Regions from separate parts of the Methylobacterium sp. 1A genome, predicted to be linked through region 1. Evidence: riboswitches for the same ligand, from Rfam matches in the RefSeq annotation. Region 1 holds a riboswitch; each other region holds the start of a gene.
The links. A riboswitch is a leader RNA that binds a small molecule or an ion and turns the genes downstream of it on or off. The one in region 1 is predicted to bind cobalamin.
Positions count from the first base shown of each region.

Region 2: another riboswitch for cobalamin. It lies ahead of ACX9MN_RS12405 (TonB-dependent receptor); the one in region 1 lies ahead of ACX9MN_RS19205 (TonB-dependent receptor plug domain-containing protein).
Region 3: another riboswitch for cobalamin. It lies ahead of ACX9MN_RS08015 (CbtB domain-containing protein); the one in region 1 lies ahead of ACX9MN_RS19205 (TonB-dependent receptor plug domain-containing protein).

Region 1 covers NZ_JBYQVE010000001.1:3,982,302-3,989,588, forward strand. Annotated here, with positions in the region: gene ACX9MN_RS19190 (ABC transporter ATP-binding protein) at 1-655, opposite strand, end outside; gene ACX9MN_RS19195 (FecCD family ABC transporter permease) at 652-1,698, opposite strand; gene ACX9MN_RS19200 (ABC transporter substrate-binding protein) at 1,695-2,528, opposite strand; gene ACX9MN_RS19205 (TonB-dependent receptor plug domain-containing protein) at 2,537-4,507, opposite strand; cobalamin riboswitch at 4,627-4,835, opposite strand; gene ACX9MN_RS19210 (VOC family protein) at 5,049-5,522, shown strand; gene ACX9MN_RS19215 (acetyltransferase domain-containing protein) at 5,637-6,818, opposite strand; gene ACX9MN_RS19220 (TonB-dependent siderophore receptor) at 6,818-7,287, opposite strand, start outside.
Region 2 covers NZ_JBYQVE010000001.1:2,517,554-2,524,840, reverse strand. Annotated here, with positions in the region: gene ACX9MN_RS12410 (HoxN/HupN/NixA family nickel/cobalt transporter) at 1-231, opposite strand, end outside; gene ACX9MN_RS12405 (TonB-dependent receptor) at 631-2,793, opposite strand; cobalamin riboswitch at 2,902-3,097, opposite strand; gene ACX9MN_RS12400 (acetyltransferase domain-containing protein) at 3,237-4,415, opposite strand; gene ACX9MN_RS12395 (TonB-dependent siderophore receptor) at 4,415-6,178, opposite strand; gene istB (IS21-like element ISMex39 family helper ATPase IstB) at 6,358-7,089, opposite strand; partial or broken gene istA (IS21-like element ISMex39 family transposase) at 7,095-7,287, opposite strand, start outside.
Region 3 covers NZ_JBYQVE010000001.1:1,624,484-1,631,770, forward strand. Annotated here, with positions in the region: gene cobN (cobaltochelatase subunit CobN) at 1-2,753, opposite strand, end outside; gene cobW (cobalamin biosynthesis protein CobW) at 2,800-3,834, opposite strand; gene ACX9MN_RS08005 (DUF1636 domain-containing protein) at 3,831-4,232, opposite strand; gene ACX9MN_RS08010 (CbtA family protein) at 4,225-4,977, opposite strand; gene ACX9MN_RS08015 (CbtB domain-containing protein) at 4,994-5,176, opposite strand; cobalamin riboswitch at 5,212-5,406, opposite strand; gene ACX9MN_RS08020 (discoidin domain-containing protein) at 5,568-6,932, shown strand; gene ACX9MN_RS08025 (S10 family peptidase) at 6,955-7,287, opposite strand, start outside.

The sequences.
Region 1 (7,287 bases):
CCGCGACGAGGCGGCCACCGGCCAGCACGACGATGCGGTCGCAGAACCGGGCCGCGAGCGTCAGGTCGTGCAGCACGGCCACGACACCGGTGCCGTCTCGGGAGATGCCCCGAAGAAGTACCATCGCATGGAGCTGGTGCGCTGGGTCGAGGGCCGTGACTGGTTCGTCGACGAGAAGCCACGGCGCCTCGACGGCAAGCGCCCGGGCGAGCAGCGCGCGCATGCGCTCGCCCGAGGAAAGGGTCGGCTCGGCTCGGTCAGCGAGATGGGCAATGTCCGTCCGCGCCATCGCCCGCGCCACCGCAATCTCGTCGGCCTCGGCCTGGGATGCGAACGCACGATGGTGCGGCAGCCGGCCGAGCGTCACGATCTCGCGAACCGTCATCGGCCAGCCGACGCCGGCCCCTTGGAACAGGGCGGCGATGCGGCGGGCACGCTCCTCGCGGGCCAAGCCGGACAACGGACGGCCGTCGAGGGTGACCTGACCGTGCGTCGGGACAAGGAGCCCCGCCAAGGCACGAAGAAGTGTGGTCTTGCCGGCTCCGTTCGGGCCAACCAGCCCGACGAAGCGGCCGGGCTCCAGGGTGAGACCGATGTCCGAAAGGATGGTCCGTCCATCCAGCGTGACCTTGATGTCGTGCAGGCTGACGCTCATGCCCGCCTCCCTCGGTTGCGCAGAAGCAGCACGATCAGGAACGGCGCCCCGACCAGAGCGGTCACCACGCCGAGCTTGAGTTCGGGCCGGGTGGCGAGCAGGCGCACGCCGATATCCGCCGCGAGGACCAGGACCGCCCCCGCGAGGCCGCTCGGCAGCAGGCACGCGCTGGGACGGGCACCGACGAAGGGTCGCATCAGGTGCGGCACGACGAGGCCGACGAAGCCGATGGCACCGGAGACCGCAACACCGCTCCCGACGGCCAGGGCCGCACCGGTGACGAGACGCAGGCGCACGGAAACGAGGCCGACCCCGAGGCTCGCGGCGGTGTCCTCGCCAAGCGTCAGGGCGTCGAGGGCGGAGCCGGTCGACAGCATGAGGGCCCAGCCGACAACCACCAGCGGCAGGCACAGGAGCACGTGGTCCAGGCTGCGGTCGCTGAGCGAGCCCATCAGCCAGAACACGATCTCCAGGGCCGCATAGGGGTTCGGCGAGAGGTTCAGTGCCAGCGCGGTCAGTGCCCCGGCCAAGCTCGACAACCCGACTCCTGCGAGGATCAGCCCGAGGGTACTGCTGCCGCGGGCGGCGAGCGCGTTCAGAAGGAGCGCGGCAATACCGGCACCGGCGATGCCGCCGAGCGGCAGCGCAAGGCTCATGGTAGCGGCGAAACCGCCGTAGAAGACGACGACCGCACCGAGAGCCGCGGCCGAGGAGATGCCGAGGATGCCCGGGTCCGCGAGCGGATTGCGCAGGTAGCCCTGCATCGCGGCGCCGGTCAGGCCGAGGCTGAAGCCGACCAGCACTCCGAGCAGGGCGCGCGGGATGCGAAGCTCCCACAGGACCAGGGCCGGAAGCGTCGTGCGACTGGCGACGAGGTCTGCGAAGGCGGCGGGCACGTCGAAGGGCGCGTAGCCGATGGTGATGGAGGCGAGCGTCAGCGAGAGGGTGGTGAGCCCGAGGACGGCGATGAGGGTTCGCCGGGCGCGCGGCGTACCGTGGCGACGGGAGGCCGTTGGACGGAGCGAGGTGACCGGCGCGTTCATGGCTGAGGCGCCTGCGTATTCGCTGCCTCGGCGAGGCGCGCCACCACCTCCGCGACCTGAGGACCGGGACAGGTCCAGAAGCGGTTCGGGATGTCGACCGTCCGGTGCGCCCGCGCGAGAGCCCGAAAAACCGGATGGTGCAGGAGGGTGTCGGCGAGCGATGGCGAGCCCGGTGCGCCCTCATCGACGACAATCAGGTCCGGGTTCGCCAGCGCCGCGGCCTCAAGGGGCACCTGCCCGAAGCGGTCACGCCCGATCTCGGCCGAGACGTTGACGAGGCCGGCGGCGCGGATCAGCGCGTCTCCGAGCCCGCCGGGTGCCACCGTGAAGGCGTTCGGGCGCATCACCAGGGCGCGGAGAGGCCGCTTGGCCGGCACGATGGCGGCAAGTCGCGCATCGAGCGCCGCCACCATCGCCTCGCCCCGTTCGGGATGGCCGAGCGCCGCCGCGACCTGCCGGACCTGTGCGCGGATGCCGTCGAGGTCGGTCGGCACGCCGAGTTCGAGCACGGGGGCGCCGACGCGTTTAAGCATGCCCACGGTCGTGCGAGTCGTGAAGGCACCGGCGATCACGAGGTCGGGCTTCAGGGCCACGACCTCCTCGGTAAGACCACGCGTGACCGGCAGCCCGACAGCCTGGCTCGCGACCGTCGACCCGCGCGGGTCACGTGCGAGGTAGGTGACGGCCAGCACCTGGTCGCGGTCCGCCAGCCGCAGGACGAGCTCGTCAGCGCAAAGGTTCATCGAGACCACACGCACGGGTGCCGCCGCCGCACCACTGGCTACGGCGGACATGACTGCCACGAGGGCGAGCGTGAGGCGCGACCTCATCCGCGACCTCAGAACGATGTCACGCGGACGCCGCCGTAGACGGCGAGCCCCGGACCCTGGAAACCGGTCGGGTTCTGGTAGCGCTGGTCGAACAGGTTATCGATCCGCCCGAACACTGTCAGGGTCTCGCTCCAGGCGTAGTTGACCGACAGGTTCACCAGCGTGAAGCCGGGGGCCTTCAGGCGGGGCACGGAGAAGTCCCTGTTTCCGTCCACGAACGACCCCAGCACGATGAGCGTGCCGGTCATGGTCAGGCCCGGCATCAGGTTCCAAATCGCGGTCGCGCTGACCTTGTTGCGGGGCCGACGCAGCAGCTCCTGGTGGGCGATCTCGTCCTTCGTCACCGTGGTGGTCCAGTCCAGCCGCCCGCTCCAGAACTCGTTGAAACGCAGGGCGATGAAGCTCTCGGTGCCGTAGGCGGTCGCACGGCCGACGTTCACGTTGGTCGAGAAAGTCGGGTAGTAGGCCGTCTGGATCAGGTTCTTGAAGTCGGTCTGATAGTAGGTCGCACCCACGGTCACGAACCCGTCGAACAGCGGCTGCTCGAAGCCGCCGTCGAATCCGAAGCTCTCCTCGGGCCGCAGGTTCGGGTTCCCGAAGAAGCGGAAGCCCGGATAGTCCTGATAGAGCTGGCTTAGGGTCGGCGGCTTGAAACCGGTGCCGACGCTGCCCTTCAGGCGGGTCCCAGTGCCGGGCACGATGTAGCTCGGCGCCACCCGGAAGGTGGTCGCGCCGCCGAACTGGTCGTTCGCGTCGTGCCGGATGTTGGCGACCAGCGCGGCGCCCGCGAAGGGCGTCGTCTGAAGCTCGGCGAAACCGGCGGTGTTGCCGTTGGACCGGTCGATGCCGGTCGTCTCGAAGCGCTCATCCTCGCGCTGGGCACCGAACAGCACGAGGTTGCCGGGTGAGAATTGCCAGTCGCCGCGGTAATCGAACCGGGTTCGTTCACCGAGGTAGGTGGTGGGCGTCGGCGGCGCTAGCGGGTCGAGCGGGCCGGCGAACAGGCGGTCGAACTTGGAGTAGTTCGCGCCGAAGACATTGTGGAAGCCCGGCACCGGCGTCCACTCGGCCTCGCCCCTCATAATCAGTTGCTGCTGGTCGTTGAGGTTACGGTACGGCAGCGGCGCGTACGGGAAGCCGCCGTCGGCCTGATCTAGATACGCGCTATCGGAGAAGCGCAGGACGTAGTTGAGACGGAACTCGTCGGTGAGTTGCGCCCCGAGCTTGGTCGAGACCGTCTTGATGTCGGTGAAGGCGGTCCGCAGCGGCACGCCGCGGGGCAGTAGCTCAAACGGGGTGATCTGGACGGCGGATTGACGGATGTGGCCGACCGACACCGAGTAGTCGAAGATCCCCTCCGAGCCCGAGATGTTGCCGAATTGGTTGAAGGTGCCGAACGAGCCGCCCTCAACGGTCGCCGTTGCCCGTGCCGGCCCTTCGCCACGCTTGGTCACAACGGAGATGACGCCGCCGATGGCGTCGGCTCCGTAGAGGCCACTCTGCGGCCCGCGCAACACCTCGATCCGCGAAAGGTCGTAGGTCTGCAACTGGCTGAAGTCGAAGGCGCGGTTCGGGGTCGAGGGGTCGTTGACGTCGATGCCGTCGATCTGGACCTTCACGTGGTTCGAGTTGGTGCCGCGGATGAAGACCGAAGTCTGACCGCCTGCGCCGCCGGTCTGCACGACGTTGAGGCCGGGCACCTGCTGGAGGGCATCCGGCACCGTCCGGCGCTGCTGCTCCTGCAGCAGGCGGTCGGTGAGCACGGTGACACTCGATCCTGTGTTGGCAATCGGCGTCGGCACGCCGGTAGCCGACACGGAGATCTCGGACAGGGAGACCGCGGCCTGCGCGCCTCCCTGGGCATCGGCGAACGGCGCAGCGACCTGCTGCGCGAGGGCGGGGGCGGAGACGAGCAGCGCGGATACGGCGCAGGACAGGGCTAGGCTGCGCCGAAGCGCGGACGGGACGGAACAGGACACGGGACGGCCTCGGGGGACGGCTGTGGCACGTCACCGCGAACGAGGCCTCGGCGGCCGCGTCCTCAAGGGAACCACGGCGCCGCGACACCTCCCAGGACACCCCGCCCGGCAAGCTCCGCGTGTGACCACGGCTGACGGCAGGTCTCCTGGCTCGCGGGTCGTCGCCCTCTCATCGTCTTCCCGGGCGAGGCCGCCCAGTGACGTCGTGATGAAGGACTCGCCGCTTACAGTTGCGGGGGCAGCCGCGGCATCAGCCGAGCCCTCACGGGCGTGGCCTCACCGCGTTCCCTTTTGATCCCCGAGGGGAACCGTCCCGCTCAAGCTAGGCTGTGGCTCATCGATCCGTCAATCCTCGGAGCAACGTTGTCCCGGCGTCTGCTGTCGGAGGGGCTGTGCAGGGGCGAGCGCCGGGCTGATCGTCATAAGATGTGGTTTCTGTCTTTCCGCTTCCTCACGACAGATGCATTGAAGCGGACATAGCGGGGGGACCGACCACGACGCGTTGCAGACGAATGACCTCTTTCCCGGTAGGACATCCCGCATGACGGAACACACGAGCCTCCCCGTGCGGCGTGCCGATCATGTCGGCTTCGCGGTCGCCTGCCTCGACGAAGCCCTTCGGTTCTGGATCGACGGGCTCGGCGCGCGACTTGTGCGGACGGGGGAGATGGGGGGCGAGTTTCTCGGTCAGGTGACCGGGGCGCATGGGGCGAAGGTGCGCATGGCGCTCGTTTCGCTCGCGGATCAAACGATCGAACTTCTGGAGTATCAGGGTCCGGAGCGACCGAGCGCGCCGGCCAAGCCGTTCGATCCTGGCTTCGCGCATCTGGCCCTTATCGTCGATGACCTCGACGCGCTGCTGGTGCGGATCGCTGCCTACGGTTGGAAGGCGCAAGGCATTCCGCAGCCGATTGCGAGCGGTGCGCGGGTTGGAACGCGGGTGATCTACGCCGTTGGCCCTGACGGCGCGACAATCGAGTTCATGCAGCCGCCGGCTTCTGTCCAAGATCTCTGATGCCGGCGGGCGGGGAACCGCTTGCCATCCCGATCCGAAGTCGACGGAGGCCCGGCGAACGACCGCCTCGGTTCGGAACCAGTCCGTCGCATAGCCAAGCCGATGGGTTCGACTTCAGAGGTACTTGAGCCAAGCGATGTCGCGTCGCGATGCCTTGAGGCGGGAGAACCAGGCCGTCGGGAAGTAGAGGGGCGGAATCAGCGCCGCGTACCACACCAGAACCCACGCGTAATTGCCGACACCGAACACGGTGCCTTGGGTCACGCCCCAGATCGCGAACGCGCCGTGGTAGAGCAGCCGCAGAACCGTCAGGTGAAACACGTAGAAGAAGAGCGGCGCGCCGCCGAACACCGCCAGCGCTGTGACCACCGGGCGGTCGCCCATGCGTTCCAGCGCGACGAGCAATAGCGCCCCGATCCCGAGCGTTAGCAGCAGGAACAGCAGCGAGGGCGGATACTTCGTCAGCGCGAAGAAGCTCATCGCGGTCCGCAGGGCGTCCTCGTCGACGACGAACCACGGTTTGTCCCCGTAGCCGTTCGCCAGGCGTAGCACCGCGAAGGCGACCAGCATCGTGATGCCGATGGCCGCAAATCGGCGCTTGCGCGTCCGTGGGGCGACGCCGGGCAAGAACCACGGGCCGATGGCATAGCCGAGAGCGATGACGCCGATCCAGGGAAGCACCGGGTAGGTCGTCTTGGCCACTAGACCGAATGGGAGCGCGATGACGTCGCGCTGGTGCAGCATTGCCCAGGCGACGAAGAAGGGATCATCGGGCCGGAGTTGGATCGGGTCGAGGAGATTGTGCCCGCAAACGATCAGCGTCCCGACCGCGAAGAGAACCGAGCGCGGCAGGCCGATCATCGCCGCCAGGACGATCATGCACACGCCGATGCACCAGATCACCTGAAGCCAAAGCGTCGGGCTGGCGACGCCCCAGTACAGCTCAGAGAGGTAGAAGACCTCCAGAGCCATCAGCACGAGGCCGCGCTTCACGAGATAGGCACGCGTCTCCGCCAGCGTGTGCCGGGTGCTGAACAGGTACGCGGCCACGCCCGTCAGCGCGATGAAGATCGGCGCGCACAGGCTGACCGCGAGGCGCGCGAGATACAGGCCCGGCAGGGCGGTTCTGGCATCCATCGGGTCGGCGACCGAAACGTGCAGGAACCAGGTTTCCCGCAGGTGGTCGAGGAGCATCAGCACCATCACCAGCCCGCGCAATGCGTCGATGGAGGCGATACGGCCGGTCGTGCCCGATGCCTCTGTCGCCGCCTCCAGCGTGCCCGGACGCACGCCCATCAGAACCGCGCCGTCATGCTGACGGTCACCCGCCGGGGCTCGCCGACGCCGACCCAGAAGGCGTTGTAGGAGCGCTCGTAGTAGGTCTCGTCGAAGATGTTATCGACGTTGAGCCCGAACCGCAGGTTCTCGTAGCGGTAGTAGGCCAGGGCGTCGGTCAACACGTAGCCCGGGAGCCGGAACCCCTCGTTGCCGCTGTCCCCAAGGCGCGAGCCGACAGCCCGGACGCCGCCACCGAACCCGAAGCCCTTCCAGTCGCCGGCCTGGACTTCGTAGACGCCGAGCAGGCTGCCCGAGTGGCGCGGAATGTTGAGGAGCGGCGAGCCAACCCTGAGAACCTCGTCGCGGGTCACCGCCGCGTCGATGAACGCATAGCCGCCGATAACCCGGAACTCGGGTGTAACCTGTCCGACGAAGCTCAGGTCGAAGCCCTGGCTACGCACGGCGCCGGCGGCAATCTGGAAGAAGA
Region 2 (7,287 bases), 1.5 Mb from region 1:
CTGCATCAGCTTGCGCGTGACATTGTCGATGGCGGCGATGTGGTCGGGATCGACCGCGTGACGCAGCCCGAAGACGTAGGCCAGCAGCGCGGTCGAGAGCAGGGCCGGCTGCCCCGCGAACAGGCCGTAGGCCCAGGACCACACCGCGATGTTGGCCGCGATCAGGACGAGGTAGAGCAGACCGATACGGCGCCGGACGACGCCGGGCGCCGTACCCTTCGATTGGACCATCCCTTTTTTCCATCCCCTATCCGTCCGACCTTGCCACGCCGCGGCGGCTTGGCGGGATCCCGTCGCCCGCCTGACCACCGTGTCGATGCATCTCCCGGCCAATGCTTGAGCGGCGCAGGAGCCTCTGCGCGTCCGCCGATGTCCAGATCACCCCGCCGCGCGGCTTTTGCACGGCGCGTCGCGTCAGTTCAGTCGCGACGGCCTGGGCGGAGCGCCCCTGGTCTCGCATGATGGCTTCCAGCAGGGGCATCATGCCGACGACGTAGCGATGCGCGCGAGCCATCGAGGCTCTGCGTCCGGCGTCACCGCTTCGTTTGGGTCGGGCGCCATCACCGACCGAAACCGGTGTTACGCGCTTCGCGGAGGCGTTCGCGATGTTGTCGGGTCGATGACGACGCATCAGAACCGCCCGGCGATGGTGAGGCGCACGGCCGTGGGCTCGACAGGGTGAAAGACGCGGTCGATTAGCCCCTCGGCCGGCTCGCCAGGCAGGCGGGATACGTAGGCGTAGGTGATCTGGTCGGACTTGCTGTTCGTCAGGTTCAGTACGTCCAACGAGACGCTGATGCCGTTCTCGAAGTTGTAGCCGACCCGGCCGTTAAGGAGCGCCGTCGGGCGCGAACGGATCGAGTTGTCCTCGATCAGCGGGCGCGGGCCGAAATAGCGGAACCGCAACGACCCGAACCAGCCGAGTGGCTCGCCGAAGATCACGCCCGCCGAAGCGATGGTCGTGGGGGCTTCCGGCACCCGGTTGCCGACCGGATCGTAGTCCGAGAACCGGGCGTTGGTAATCGTGAGATCGCCCTCCAGCGAGAGCCACGGCGTGACCGCATAGCGGTTTGTCCACTCGACGCCGAAGCGTCGGGTCGGACGGCTCGGCTCCGTCGTGCCGGTGTCGCCCTGGAACAGGTTCTCCGAGGCGAAGTCGAGCCGGAACAGCGCGACCGCCGTCTCCAGCCCGGCGATGGACCGGTTTCGTAGACCGATCTCGTAGCCCGTGGACGGCACGAGGAAGGGTGAGCGGGTCGTGTTGAAGAGGGACGACGTCGGATCGACGGTAGCGGTCACGCCGCGCACGTCGTTCGAGTGGAAGCCGCCGCCGTAGTTCACATACAGTTCGGTGTCGAACCACGGCCCGAGCACGAGGCCGAGCTTCGGGTTGACGATGGCGTCCCGCGCCTTGCCGGAATTGGCCGGCGTGTCCGAGACGACGCTGGCGTAGTAACCGTCGGCACGGAAGCCGACGCTGGTGCGTAGCCAATCAGTCCAGCGGACCCGGTTGTCGAAGTAGAAAGCTCCGCTCGTCTCCAGCACGCGGTCGTCGAGTACGCCGGAGCGGTACTGGCGGTTCGTCGTATTGAACAGGCCGACGCGGATCGAGTCCGTGCGGGTCTGGACGCCGATCTCGTTCTCCATGGGCAGGCCGAACAGGTCACCCTGGAAGATGTGCAGGGCCTCGCCGCCGCCGATGATGCGTTGGTCGAGCTGGTGGAACTGGTCGCCATTGACCGGGTCGTTCAGGAAGTAAGTGAAGTCGTTGAACAGGTTGAGCTGCGAGCGGATCACATAGGCCGAGGCCCGGGTGATGCCGGTGTCGTCCGTCGCGCTGAACTTGCCCGAGATCGAGAAGCGGGACGTGTCGCCCCCGTCGGTTGGGTTGATCGTGCCGTAGCGGCTGATCAGCCCCTCTGTGACGGCCCGCTCAGGGATCTGGTTGGTGGCCGTCCACTTCGCCGCGTAAGCCATGCCGGTGACGGAGAAGCCGTCCAGCGCCGTTCCCTGGCTGTAGCGGGCCACGCCGTTGATCTTGCGCAGGGCGTCCGGGACGACCCAAGGGCCGTTGTAGACCTGCGCCTCGCCGGCCAGGAGGAGGTTGCCCTCGCCGAGCGGGACGTTGGTTATCGAGAGCGCCCGCTTGTAGCCGAAGCTGCCGATGGAGGTCAGGGCGACGTTCTTCGGCGTGCTGTCGAGGTAATCGATGCGCACCGAGCCGGCCGAGGCGAAGTCGCCGTCGCGCACGAAGTACGGCCCCTTGTGGAACTCCACCGCGCCGACGAGTTCGGGGATCAGGAAGTTGATGTCGGCGTAGCCCTGGCCATGGGCGTGGGTGCGCATGTTGAGCGGCATGCCGTCCAGGAACAGGGCGATGTCGGTGCCGTGATCCAGGTTGAACCCGCGCAGGAAGAACTGGTTGGCTTTGCCCTCGCCGGAGTGCTGGGTGACGATCAGGCCCGGCACCGATTCCAGCACTTCGCCGGGGCGGGTGACCGGAAGGCTGTTGACCTGCGCGCCCGTGATGACGCCGGAACTGGCGGAAGCCACGGGCGTGCTGATGCCGCCGATGCCGGTCGTGCCGCCCACATAGCCCGCGCTCGCGGCCGGACCGATCTGCGGGGACGCGGCTGCGGCGGTCTCGGCGGTGACGGAGATCTCCTCCAGCGTCGTCTCGCCAATCGCCGCGCTCGGGGTGGATCGGTCCTGAGCCGACGCTGTGCATGCGAGCGCAGCGAGGCCTAGACCCGACAGGGTCGAAAGTATTCGGGTGGGTGGGCGACGGGACACGAGACCTCGGGCGACGGCAGTGGCACGTCACCGCGAATGAGATCTCCACGCCGGGCATCGGCCCGGCGCTTCGACACCCGTCAGGACACCCCGCCCGACGCGTTTCGCGTGTGACCACGGCTGACGGCAGGTCTCCTGGCTCGCGGGTCACTGCCCTCGCACCGTCTTCCCGGATGACGCGCATCCAGTGACGCGGTGGTGCTGAGCTCGCCGCTTACAGTTGCGGGGGCAGCCGCGGTTTCGGGTTGCCCCACACCGCGTTCCCTTTTGATCCCCGAGGGGAACCGTCGAGCAAAGCTTAGCATTCGGGCTCCGCCGACCGTCAAGGCTTAAGATCCAGTTTACGTTTGAACGTCGGTCTTCATCCCTGGGGTGTGTCAGAGTGGAGACGCAGGCAGGCCGTCAGACGCCGGTCTGGGCGTCCAACATGCAGGCTTCTGGATCTACAGGTAGCTCAAGGCTGGCCAAGTCGCGGTTCGCTTCAGGCGCACCATGGCACGGCACGCCAGCCAGAGGGGAACGCTCACGGCGGCCGCGATGAGCCAGAGCGCGAGGGGCGAGCCGGCCTCGACCCGTCCCGACGACCCGGCAAGGCCCAGCGCCGTCGCGCCGTCGTAGAGGACGCGCAACAGCGCGAGGTGAAGCAGGTAGAAGAACATTGGCGCGCCGCCGAAGACGCGAAGGGCGCCGAGAAATCGCTGCGGCAGCAACTCGAACAGCGCCAGCAGGCCGAGGCCGAGCCCGAGCGTCAACAGCAGGAAATCGGCCGAGGGCGGGTACTTGGTCAGGTTGACGAAGGACAGCGCGGTGGCGAGCGGTGTGGCCCCTGTCTGCCACGGCATTGGCTCACCGTAGCCGTTGAGCCCGCGCAGGACGAGGAAGCCGACCAGGGCGGCCGCGCCCAGCCCGAGGAGCCCCACGCGCCGGCGCGCGGCGTCGACCCCGCCGGCGAAGAGCGGACCGAGGGCGTAGCCCGCCGCGATCACGCCGATCCACGGCAGGAGCGGGTACGAAGTCCGCGCCAGACCGCCCCAGGGCAGCGCGATCATCCCGCGCTGGTGCAGGATCGACCAGAGCACGTAGCCCGGCTCGTCCGCCCGGATCGTGACCCCGTCCAGCAGGTTGTGGCCGAGCATGAGCGCCAGGGCCCCGGCCATGAGGACGGCCCGCGGCAGCCAGAGCAGGCCGGCCAGCGCCACCATGCAGAGACCGATCACCCAGATCACCTGCAGGTACAGGATCGGCGGTTGGACGCTGCCGGCCCAGGCGAAGTTGACGAGCGTCAGCTCCAGCAGGATCAGGAGCAGACCGCGCTTGAGCAGGAAGGCGGCGGTCGCCCGTGCGCCGTGCCTCTGCCCGTGGAGGTGGGCCGACAGGCCGGTGAGCAGGATGAAGACCGGCGCGCAGAGGTGCGAGGCCGCCCGCGTCAGGAACAGGTCGGGCGGCGTCGCGGCGAGGTCCATCGGGTCGCGGACCTGCGCATGCAGGTAAAAGAACTCCCGCACGTGGTCGACGAGCATCAGCAGCATCACCAGCCCGCGCAGGGCATCGATGGAGACGATGCGCCCGGTCCTGGCCAATCTTTCCGTCGACGCCTCCAACGTGCCCGGATGCACGCCCATCAGAAGCGCGCCGTCATGCTGACGGTCACCCGCCGGGGTTCGCCGACGCCGACCCAGAAGGCGTTGTAGGAGCGCTCGTAGTAGGTCTCGTCGAAGATGTTATCGACGTTGAGCCCGAAGCGCAGGTTCTCGTAGCGGTAGTAGGCCAGGGCGTCGGTCAGCACGTAGCCCGGGAGTCGGAACCGCTCGTTGCCGCTGTCCCCGAGACGCGAGCCGACGGCCCGGACACCTCCGCCGAACCCAAAACCCTTCCAGTCGCCGACCTGGACCTCGTAGACGCCGAGCAGGCTACCGGAGTGGCGCGGGATGTTGAGGAGTGGCGAGCCGACCCTCAGGACCTCGTCGCGGGTCACGGCGGCGTCGATGAAGGCGTAGCCCCCGATCACCCGGAACTCGGGCGTTACTTGTCCAACGAAGCTCAGGTCGAAGCCCTGGCTGCGCACCGCGCCGGCGGCGATCTGGAAGAAGAAGTCCCGCGGGTCCGTGGTGAGAACGTTCTCCTTCTCGATGTGGAAGGCCGCGCCGGTCACGCTCAGACCGGTGAAGAGGTCGAGCTTGACCCCGGCCTCGTAGCCGAAGCCGGTCTCCGGGGCGAAGGGGCGGGTCGCGATGTCGAAGCCGGTGTTGGGCCGGAACGAGGCCGCCACGTTGCCGTAGAACGAGAGGAAGGAGAGCGGCTGGTAGACGAGACCCGCACGCGGTGAGAAGCCGGTCCGGTCCTGCTCAGTGCGTTCGTTGCCGACCTTATCGCGGAAGGTCTGGTTGTAGAAGTCGGTTCGGTTACCGAGGAGCAGCTTCCATTCCGGGCTGAGCGCGATCTGGTCCTGCACGTAAACGGCGGTGTTCCCGACATTCTCGCTCGCGCTGTAGCGCCGGGTGAAGGGCGGCTTGGGCTGGCCGTAGACCGGATTGAACAGGTCGATGGCGAAGGGGTCGATCCGCGGCGTCGAGCGCAGCAGGTTCTCGGTGCTGTTGTAGCGCTCGTGCTCCAACCCAAGCAGCACGGTATGGGCGAACGGCCCGGTGTCGAAGTGTCCGACGAGTTCGGCCTGCCCGATGGCCACCCCCCAGGTGAAGTCGTGCCGACGGAACTCGCGCAGCAGGGTGCGGCCGTCGTCGAGGAGGCCGGTCGCGCCGGTCTGCATGCCGGTCAGGCTGCCGGTGTTGAAGTGACCGGCGATCCGGAGCTGCCAGTCGGCATTGACGGCGTGATCGAGGCGGATCTGGAGGATCCCAGCCTCCGAAATAGAGTCGTCGCCCGGCTCGCCAAAGAAGCGGGAGCGTGGGACGAGGCCCAGGCGATTGTTCACCGCGACCGTCCCGCGGTCGAAGGTCTGGCGGTTGCGCAGGTACTGCGCCTCGACGGTGAGCTTGGTGTCCGGGCTGATCAGCCAGCTCACCACGGGCGCGGCCAGGACGCGATCGCCGTCGACGAAATCGCGGAAGCTGTCCTGCCGGGCGAGCGCGCCGTTGAAGCGGTAGAGGACGGTGCCTTGCTCGTTCAGCGGCCCGCCGGCGTCGACGGTGGTGCGCGCCGTGCCGAAGCTCCCGAACAGCGTGCCCATCTCGACGAAGGGCAAGGCCACGGGCTGCTTGGTCAGGATGTTGACGGTGCCGCCCGGGTCACTGCGTCCGTAGAGTGCCCCGCTAGGTCCCTTGAGCACCTCGATGGACTGGACATTCTGCGTGTCCGGGGCGCCATTGTAGCCGCGGGCGATGTTGAAGCCGTTGAAGAAGATGTCCTGGGTGGCGAAGCCGCGCACGGAATAGAGGGCGAGGTTCTGGGTGTCAAACAGCGTTGAACATTGACCCTGGATCGGCGTCGAACTTTGACCCCCTGGATGGGTATGGCGGGACGCCCCTGATCAGCCCGGCGAAGGCGGGTCGGGGTGGCGCAGCCGGGCTGATCAGGGGTCCAGCAGGCGCGACGTGTGTGCTGGCCTCAGGCGCGGTTCTTGAAGCGCCAGCTCTCGTTGCCGGTCTCGACGATCTCGCAGTGGTGGGTGAGCCGGTCGAGGAGCGCGGTGGTCATCTTGGCATCGCCGGCGAACACGCTCGGCCATTCCCCGAAGGCGAGGTTGGTGGTGACCACGATCGAGGTCGTCTCGTAGAGCTTGCTGATCAGGTGGAACAGGAGTTGGCCGCCCGACTGCGCGAACGGCAGGTAGCCGAGTTCGTCGAGCACCACGAAGTCGAGCCGCGCCAGATGGTCGGCGATGCGGCCGTGCCGGCCGGCGCGTGCCTCGGCTTCGAGCCGATTGACGAGATCGACGACGTTGTAGAACCGGCCCCGCATGCCATCCCGGATGCAGGCTCGTGCAAGGGCGATGGCGAGGTGGGTCTTGCCGGTCCCGGTGCCGCCGACGAGCACGACGTTGCGCTGATGCGCCAGGAACTCGCCGCCGGCGAGATCACGCACCAGCACCTCGTTGATCGGAGTGCCGTCGAAGGCGAACTCGGCGATGTCCTTGGCCAGGGGCAGTTTGGCGATGGTCATCTGGTAGCGGATCGAGCGTGCCTGCTTCTCGGAGATCTCTGCCTGGAGCAGGTCGCCGACGATCTGCTGCGGCTCGTGGGTGCGCTTCACTGCGACCTTGATGATCTCGTCGTAGGCGGCCTTCATGCCGAAGAGCTTCAGATCGCCCATGGTGGCGAGGATCTGCTGGCGTTCCATCATGGTGCTCTCCTTAGGCTGTCGTAGCGGGCACAGTCGGCGACCGGCTCGTGGCGCAGCCGCAGGCTCTCGGGCGTCAGGATGGTGACGGGCGTGGTCGGCTCGCGCTGCCGGGCGAGGATGTTGAGGACGACATCGGCCGAGTGGACGCCCTCGCGCAGGGCCTCGGCACAGGCCGCCTCGACCGCCGGCAACCCG
Region 3 (7,287 bases), 2.4 Mb from region 1:
GCGGCCAGGTAGGCGCGGCCGAGATCGGCGCGGTCCTCCCAGGCGCCGTCCAGGGCCGTGGCGGCGGTGCCGGCGCCGTAGCGGCCGGGCGCGGCCCCGTAGACGCGCACCGACGCGTCGCCCCGCCGGCGCGCCGCCGCGAGGGGATTCTCGTCGTCGGTCTCGTCCCGGTCCGCCACGGCGCGGGCAGCGCGGTCGAGCAGCGCCAGCGTGTCGGGGAAGGTGTCGCGGAACGCGCCGGAGACGCGGACGGTGACGTCGATCCGCGGCCGGTCCAGCATGGCGAGGGGCAGGATCTCGAAGCCGGTGACGCGGGTGCTGGCATGGTCCCAGACCGGCCGCACGCCCATCAGGGCCAGGGCGTGGGCCACGTCCTCGCCACCGGTGCGCAGGGTCGGCGAGGCCCAGAGATCCATGACGATCCGGGCCGGATAGGCGCCCTCGTCCTGGAGGTAGCGGGTCACCACGGCGGCGGCCGCCCGCTCGCCGAGGAGCGCGGCGGCGCGGCTCGGGATGGCCCGCGGGTCGAGGGTCGCGAGGTTGCGCCCGGTCGGGAGCACGTCGGCCCGCCCGCGCGACGGCGAGCCCGAGGGGCCCGGCCGGACGAACCGCCCGTCGAGGGCCGCGAGCAGGCCGGCCCGCTCGGAGTCCGCGCTCGCCGCGACGGCGTCCGCGGCCCGGTCCGGGGCGCGGGCGAAGACGTGCAGTCCGTCGCGGAAGACGGTCTCGCCGAGATCGCAGAGATGCGCGTCGAGCCGCGTCAGCGCCTCGTCCATCGGCGTGTCCGGGCCGATCCCGGCACCGTCCAGCAGTCCGGCCGCCCCGGCCTCCTCTAGGATGGCGCGGGCGATGAGGTTGGCGCGGCGGGGGTCGAGCACGCTGGCGGCGGAATACTCCTCCACCAGCTCGCGGAGGCGGGCCGCCTCGGGCGTCAGCGCGTGGACGGCGGTGTCGGGCGTCAGGTGCCCGAGCGCGACCCCGCCCAGGCGGCGCTTGAGCGGCGCGGCCTCGCCCGGGTCGTCGACGATGAACGGGTAGATCACCGGCAGCCCGCCGACGCAGAGCGCCGGGAAGCAGGCGGGCGACAGGGCCACGGCCTTGCCCGGCAGCCACTCCGCGGTGCCGTGTGTGCCGAGCTGCACCAGGGCGTCGAATTGCTGCCGCAGGCCGAGATGGAAGGCCAGGTAGGCGTGGGTCGGGGCGCGGTCGAGGTCGTGGTAACCGGTCTTGCGATCGGGATCGCGGCCGCGGTCGGGCTGGAGGAAGACCGCGAGGGCGCCGTCCCGGACCATCCGGAACCGGAAGGCGCCGTCGACGCAGGCCGGGTCCGCCTCGGCTTCACCCCAGCTGTCGGTGACCGCGGCGCGGACGTCCTCGGAAAGCGTGCGCCACCACGCCGCGTAGGCCGCGAGCGGCACCCGGAACGCGGCCGGGCCCTCCGTGAGCGCCGCCATCAGCGCTCCGGGCTCCGGAAGCGCGCCCGCCGCGTAGCCCGCGGCCGCGAGGTCGGCGGCGATCGCGCGGGCGCTCGCGGGCGTGTCGAGGCCGACCGCGAACCCGGCCCGGCCGCCGCGGGCAGGGTAGTCGGACAGGACCAAGGCGACGCGCCGCGCCGCCCGGGGCAGGGCGGACAGCCGCAGCCATCCCGCGGCCCGGTCGGCCAGCGCGGCGATGCCGGCCTCGTAGGGCACGGCGCGCCGCTCGGCGAAGCCGGCGATCTCGGCGCTCTCCTCCTTGAACGAGATCGGGAAGCCCGAGAGCCGGCCGTCGAATTCCGGCAGCGCGACCTGCATGGCGAGATCGGCCGCGCCGAGACCGCGGGCGGAGGCCTCCCAGGCCGCGCGGGGCGACCCCACCGTGAAGGCCTGGAGAACCGGGCAGTCGCCGCCGTCGAGCACGAAGCCGGTCTCGTCCTCGCGGGCCGAGAAGGCGGTGGCGGCGATCACGAGATCGGGCCTGCGCGCGCGCACGGCCGCGGCGACCGCGGCGGCGGCCTGCGGCTCCTTCAGGCTCGACACGGCCATCGGCAGCACGCCGATCCCGCGCGCCCGCAGGGCGGCGGCGAGGGCGACGAACGGGCCGGTGTCGCCGCCGAGCACGGCGGAGCGGTAGATCAGCAGGAGCGCGACGGGCTCTGCCGCACTGCGCGCTCCGGCGAGCGGGACCGCGGTCGCGGCCGCGGCGAGGGCTGCCTCGAGGGGAAGAACTCCGCAGCCGGGGCACCAGGGAAAGCCGCGCGGGAGCGGCTGCGGCGGCTCGACCGGGCCGTCGGCGCCCAGGCGGATCGCCAGGCGCCGCAGCATCCGCCGCAGGTTGTCGGGGCCGCCGGCCCGGAAAAAGGCGTCGAGCTGCCCGGCGAGGTCGGGATCGGTGGAGAAGGCGGCGAGACGCGGATCCGGCCGGTCGTCGCCCGGCAGGACCGCGAGGACGACGCCGTGCGCCCGCGCGGCCTCTGCGCAGCGCTCGATCCCGTAGCGCCAGTAATCGAGGCCGCCCAGGCAGCGGATCACCACCGCCTTGGCGCGCGCCACGACGCGCTCGACGTAGAGGTCGACCGAGAGCGGGTGCCGCAGCCTGGCGAGCTTCGCGAGCCGCAGGCTCGGCAGGCCGGGCTCCGCGGCGTGGGCCTGCCCGACCGACGCGAGGTCGCTGTCGGTGAAGGACAGCACCACGAGGTCGCCGGGCTCCTGCCCGAGATCCACGGCCGCCTCGCCCTCGTCGAGGGAGACGGCATCGATGCGCACGAGATGCACCGCGGCGGCCCCTAGCGCGAGTCCGGGCGGGCGTGCGCGACCGGCCTCATCCCGCGAGGGCCGCCGCGACGGCGTCCTTGTCGAAGCCTTTGAGGCCGATCACCACCAGCGTCCCGTCGCGGGCTTCCCCGGACCGCCAGGGGCGGTCGAAATGATGGGTCACGCGCCGGCCGACACCCTGCACCACGAGGCGCATCGGCTTGCCCTCGACCTCGGCGAAGCCCTTGATGCGCAGGACGCCGGCGGCCTCGGCCGCCGCCTCGACCCGGGCCGCGAGATCCCCCCCGGTCACCGCCGGGCGCACCGGCAGCGCGACCGTCTCGAAATCGTCGTGGTCGTGGTCCTCGCCCTCGCCGTGGTGCGAGGGGCGGGCGTCGAGGTCGTCCTCGGCGGCCGCGCCGAGACCGAGCAGCACCCGCGGGTCGATGGCGCCGTTCTCGGTCTCGACCACCTTCACGGCGCGGGGCAGGTGCCCCTCGACCTCGGCGCGGACCCGCGCCCGCGTCGCGGCGTCGATCAGGTCGGCCTTGTTGACGACCACGAGGTCGGCGCAGAGGAGCTGGTCCTCGAACACCTCCTCCAGGGGGTTGTCGTGGTCGACCGACTGGTCGGCGGCGCGCTGGGCCGCGAGGGCCTCCGGGTCCTCCGCGAAGGCGCCCGAGGCTACCGCCGGGCCGTCGACCACCGCGACCACGCCGTCGACGGTCACCCGCGAGCGGATCGCCGGCCACTGGAATGCCTGGACCAGCGGCTTCGGCAGGGCGAGGCCGGAGGTCTCGATCAGGATGTGCTCCGGCGGCTCGGCGCGGCCGAGAAGGGTCTCCAGCGCCGGCACGAAATCGTCCGCGACCGTGCAGCAGATGCAGCCGTTCGGCAGCTCGACGATGGCGTCCTCGGTGCAGCCCTCGACGCCGCAGGCCGCCAGGAAGGACTTGTCGAAGCCGATATCACCGAACTCGTTCACCAGGATCGCGAGGCGGCGCCCCTTGGCGTTCTCGACCACGTGGCGGACGAGGGTCGTCTTGCCGGCCCCGAGGAAGCCGGTGATGATGGTGCAGGGGATCTTGTTCACGAGGGTCATTCCGCGGGCTCCAGGGTGCCGGCGGGGACCGGGCGGGGTTCTGGGAAAGGGGGAATGCGGGCGATCACGCCCTTGCGGAACGCCTCCGGACGCTCGCGCCAGGGCACGATGCCGTCCGGGGTCGCCGCGTAGGCCGCGAGCCCGCCGAGGATGATCTCGGCCGAGGCGGCGGGATCCATGTCGCCGTAGACGTAGGTCCAGCGGTCGGCCGCGGCGACCGCCACGGTGCAGGGCCGCTTGCAGACCGACAGGCACTCCACCGCCTCGACCCGCAGGTCCGGCGTGGCGCCGCTCCGCGCCCGGAGCGCCTCCAGCAGGCGGGCCCCGGCGCGGGGCCCGTCGGGGTCGTCGTCCGGCCGGCGGCAGGTGGTGCAGACGTAGAGAACGGTCTCAGGCACGGGCCGCTCCCCGATCCGCGCCGCGGGCGAAGGCCTGCCACGCCCAGCCGAGCCCCAGCCCGATCAGGATCCAGAACACGAAGCTGATGGCGAGCGACCGCGCGGCGAATTGCGCGGCGAGCGCCGCCGGAAGTTCGGACGCGGCCTCGGGCGCCTGCGGGGCGCCGACGACGTGCGGCGCGATGATCAGGACGAGCCCCCCGAGGATCGTGATCAGCGCGCGGCGGATCGTGATCAGGTAGAGCCCCATGCCGGTCGCCGCGGCGGTCATCACCCACCACGCCTGGCGCGTCGCGAGCGGGGCCGCCGCGCTGCCGGGCAATTCCGGCGGCAGGCCGAGGCCCGGCGCGAGGGCGACGCTGGCGAAGCCCGCCACCGCGAAGGCGAGGCCGACCTGCGGCGTGGGCTCGCGGCCGCAGGCGAGCATCACCGCGCCGAGCAGCAGCGCGTAGCCGACGCCGCCCACGAGGGTCGCGAGCCCGGTGAAGGCCATCCGCGGCAGGCCGGGCGCGGGCTGCCATTCCGGCGCGGCGTCGGGGGCGGCGTGGTCGTGCCCGGCATGAGCCAGCACGATCGGGAACGCCTTGATCGGGAGCGCCTTGGCAGCCCGGTTCGGCGCCTCCTGCTGCTCGTAGCGCTCGGCCGCGACGATCAGCGGCGAGGTCAGCGTGAGTTCGAGGCCCGTCACGATGGCAGCCGCGAAGAAGCCGGCGGCGAGGGCCGCCGACAGGAGCCGGATGATCATCCCTGGTCCGGGGAGGTCAGTGGCAGGGGAAGTTCTGGGTGTGCCGGAAATCGTGCGCCGCGTTGTGGAGCGCGATCGCCGGCGAGAAACCCGCCATGAACAGCAGGCCGAGGCCCAGCACGGCCGCGAGCGCGACGGCGATGGGGCGCTCCGACGCGCGGGTGCCGGCGGCGACGGGGGCGAGGGTTTGCGTCGTCATCAGAAGCGTCTCCAGCCGCCCCACCGGCGGCATTGCGGGATCCTGTCGCGACGGCAGGTCTCCTGGCTCGCGGCTCGGCGCGCCCACCGCCTTCCCGGATCGCTCCGGTGGCGCATGGCGGGCGCTCGCCGCTCACAGTTGCGGGGGCAGCCGCGGAATCGGGGCCTCAAACCCCTCACCGCATTCCCTTTTCACCCCGTCTCCGGGGCACCGTCGCCCGGCCGTTGTAGACGCATGGCCGCCGGGACACAACGGAGGGGCGCCGGATCGCGGCCGTTTCCCGCGCCCGCCCCGCGATCGGGGCGGGCTTGACGGCCGCGCCCCGGAGCGGGCACCGCCGCACCCGATACCCGCCCGGCCCCGGCGCGGGCGCTGAACTCCCGGAGACCCGATGGCCCCGACAGACGATCCGACCCCGGTTCTCGTCGATCTCGCGGCCGGCCGTGAGCCGCGGATCGTCTCCGATGCGGGCACGGGAACGACGTGGCTCGAGGTCGACCTCGGCGGCCGCTTCCCGATCCATTCCGTCGCCCTGCGGCCGGGGGAGGGGGCGGTTCCCGCGGAGCCCGGCGACGTCGCGGTGGCGGTCTCGCAGGACGGCGTGACGTGGGCCGAGCCGGGCTTCGCCGGCTGGACCGCGACCCCGGACGCCCTCGTCGCCGCGATCGTCCCCGACGAGCGGGCCTGGGCGCGCGCGGTCCGGATCGCCGCGCCCGAACCGGCCCGGATCGCCGGCATCGGCATCCGCGCCGACGAGGCCGCGGTCGACCTGATCGCGCTGCGGGCGATGCTCGACCTCGACGTGACGCTCCTGAACGAGAAGCCCGGCGCCAACGTCTACGTCACCTACGCGCTCCAGTCGGCGCCCGACCGCGCCAGCCACGCCCTGGTCGGCCTGGCGCTGTTCGAGAACGGCGCCTTCGGCAACTGCCTCGTCCAGTACATCATCGCGGTGTCCATCGCGAAGGCGCTCAACCTGAAGTACATCAAGGTGCCCAAGGTTGACCGCAGCAAGGTGATCTTCCTGACCGAGCGGCTGACCTGCGACGGCATCACCTTCATCCCGCCGGACGAGCCGCTGCCGTCGGACGGCTACTTCCTGTCGGGCCTGTATTTCGACCCGACGCAGTTCGAGCGCGTGACCGCGCTGCGGGGGCCGACGGATTCGCGCGCGATCGTGCAGAGCGTGATCCGGCCGCTGTTCAACGGCCTGCCGAAGAGCTTCCCGGTGAAGCCCCACGACCAACTCCTGATCCACATCCGGTCGGGCGACATCTTCAGCACCTGGGTCGATCCGCACTATCCGCAGCCGCCCTTCGCGTTCTACCGGATGGTCATCGACCGGCTCCTGGCCGAGGGTCGGATCCGCTCGGTCAAGCTCGTCTTCGAGAACAGGCTGAACCCGGTCATCGCCGAGGTGGAGGCGTACGCCGAGCGGCGCGGACTGCCGGTGGAGATCCAGAGCGAGTCGCTGATCTCCGACGTCGCGGCGCTGGTGAACGGCCGCTACCTCGTCTTCGGGCTGGGGACCTTCGGGCCGGGGATCTGCCACCTCTCGGACCACGTCGAGCAGGTCTTCTACTTCGCGTCGAACTGGCCGCAGGGCTTCCAGTCGATCCCCACCATCGGGAAAGTGGTCGAGGTCCGCGATCTCGAGGGCCGCTACATGAAGGTCGGCGAGTGGCAGAACACCGACGCGCAGCGCCGGACGATGGTGGATTACCCGGCCGAGGCCCTCGCCTTCGACGACGCGTGACCGGCGCGGCGGGCCGGAGGCGCTACGGCGCGGTCCTGAGATGTTCGGCGGGGGCTCCGGCCGGACGGGTCGAGCCGGCGTCGCGCACCTTCAGGGCGTCCGTGTACATCCGCTCCACGTCCGTCCGGAAGGCGGCGCGCGAATCCGGACGCGTGTAGAACATGTGCCCGCCCGGATAGACCGCGAGGCTCAGGCGGCCGGCGGCGTAGGCGGGGACCTGCGCCAGCAGGAGCTTCGAGGCGAAGTAGGGCGTCACCAGGTCGGTGAAGCCGTGCGCCACGAGGACGCGCAGGTGCCCGTCGAGCGCCAGATCGCCCTTCAGGTTCGACAGGACCTCGGGCGCCTGCCGGCCCGA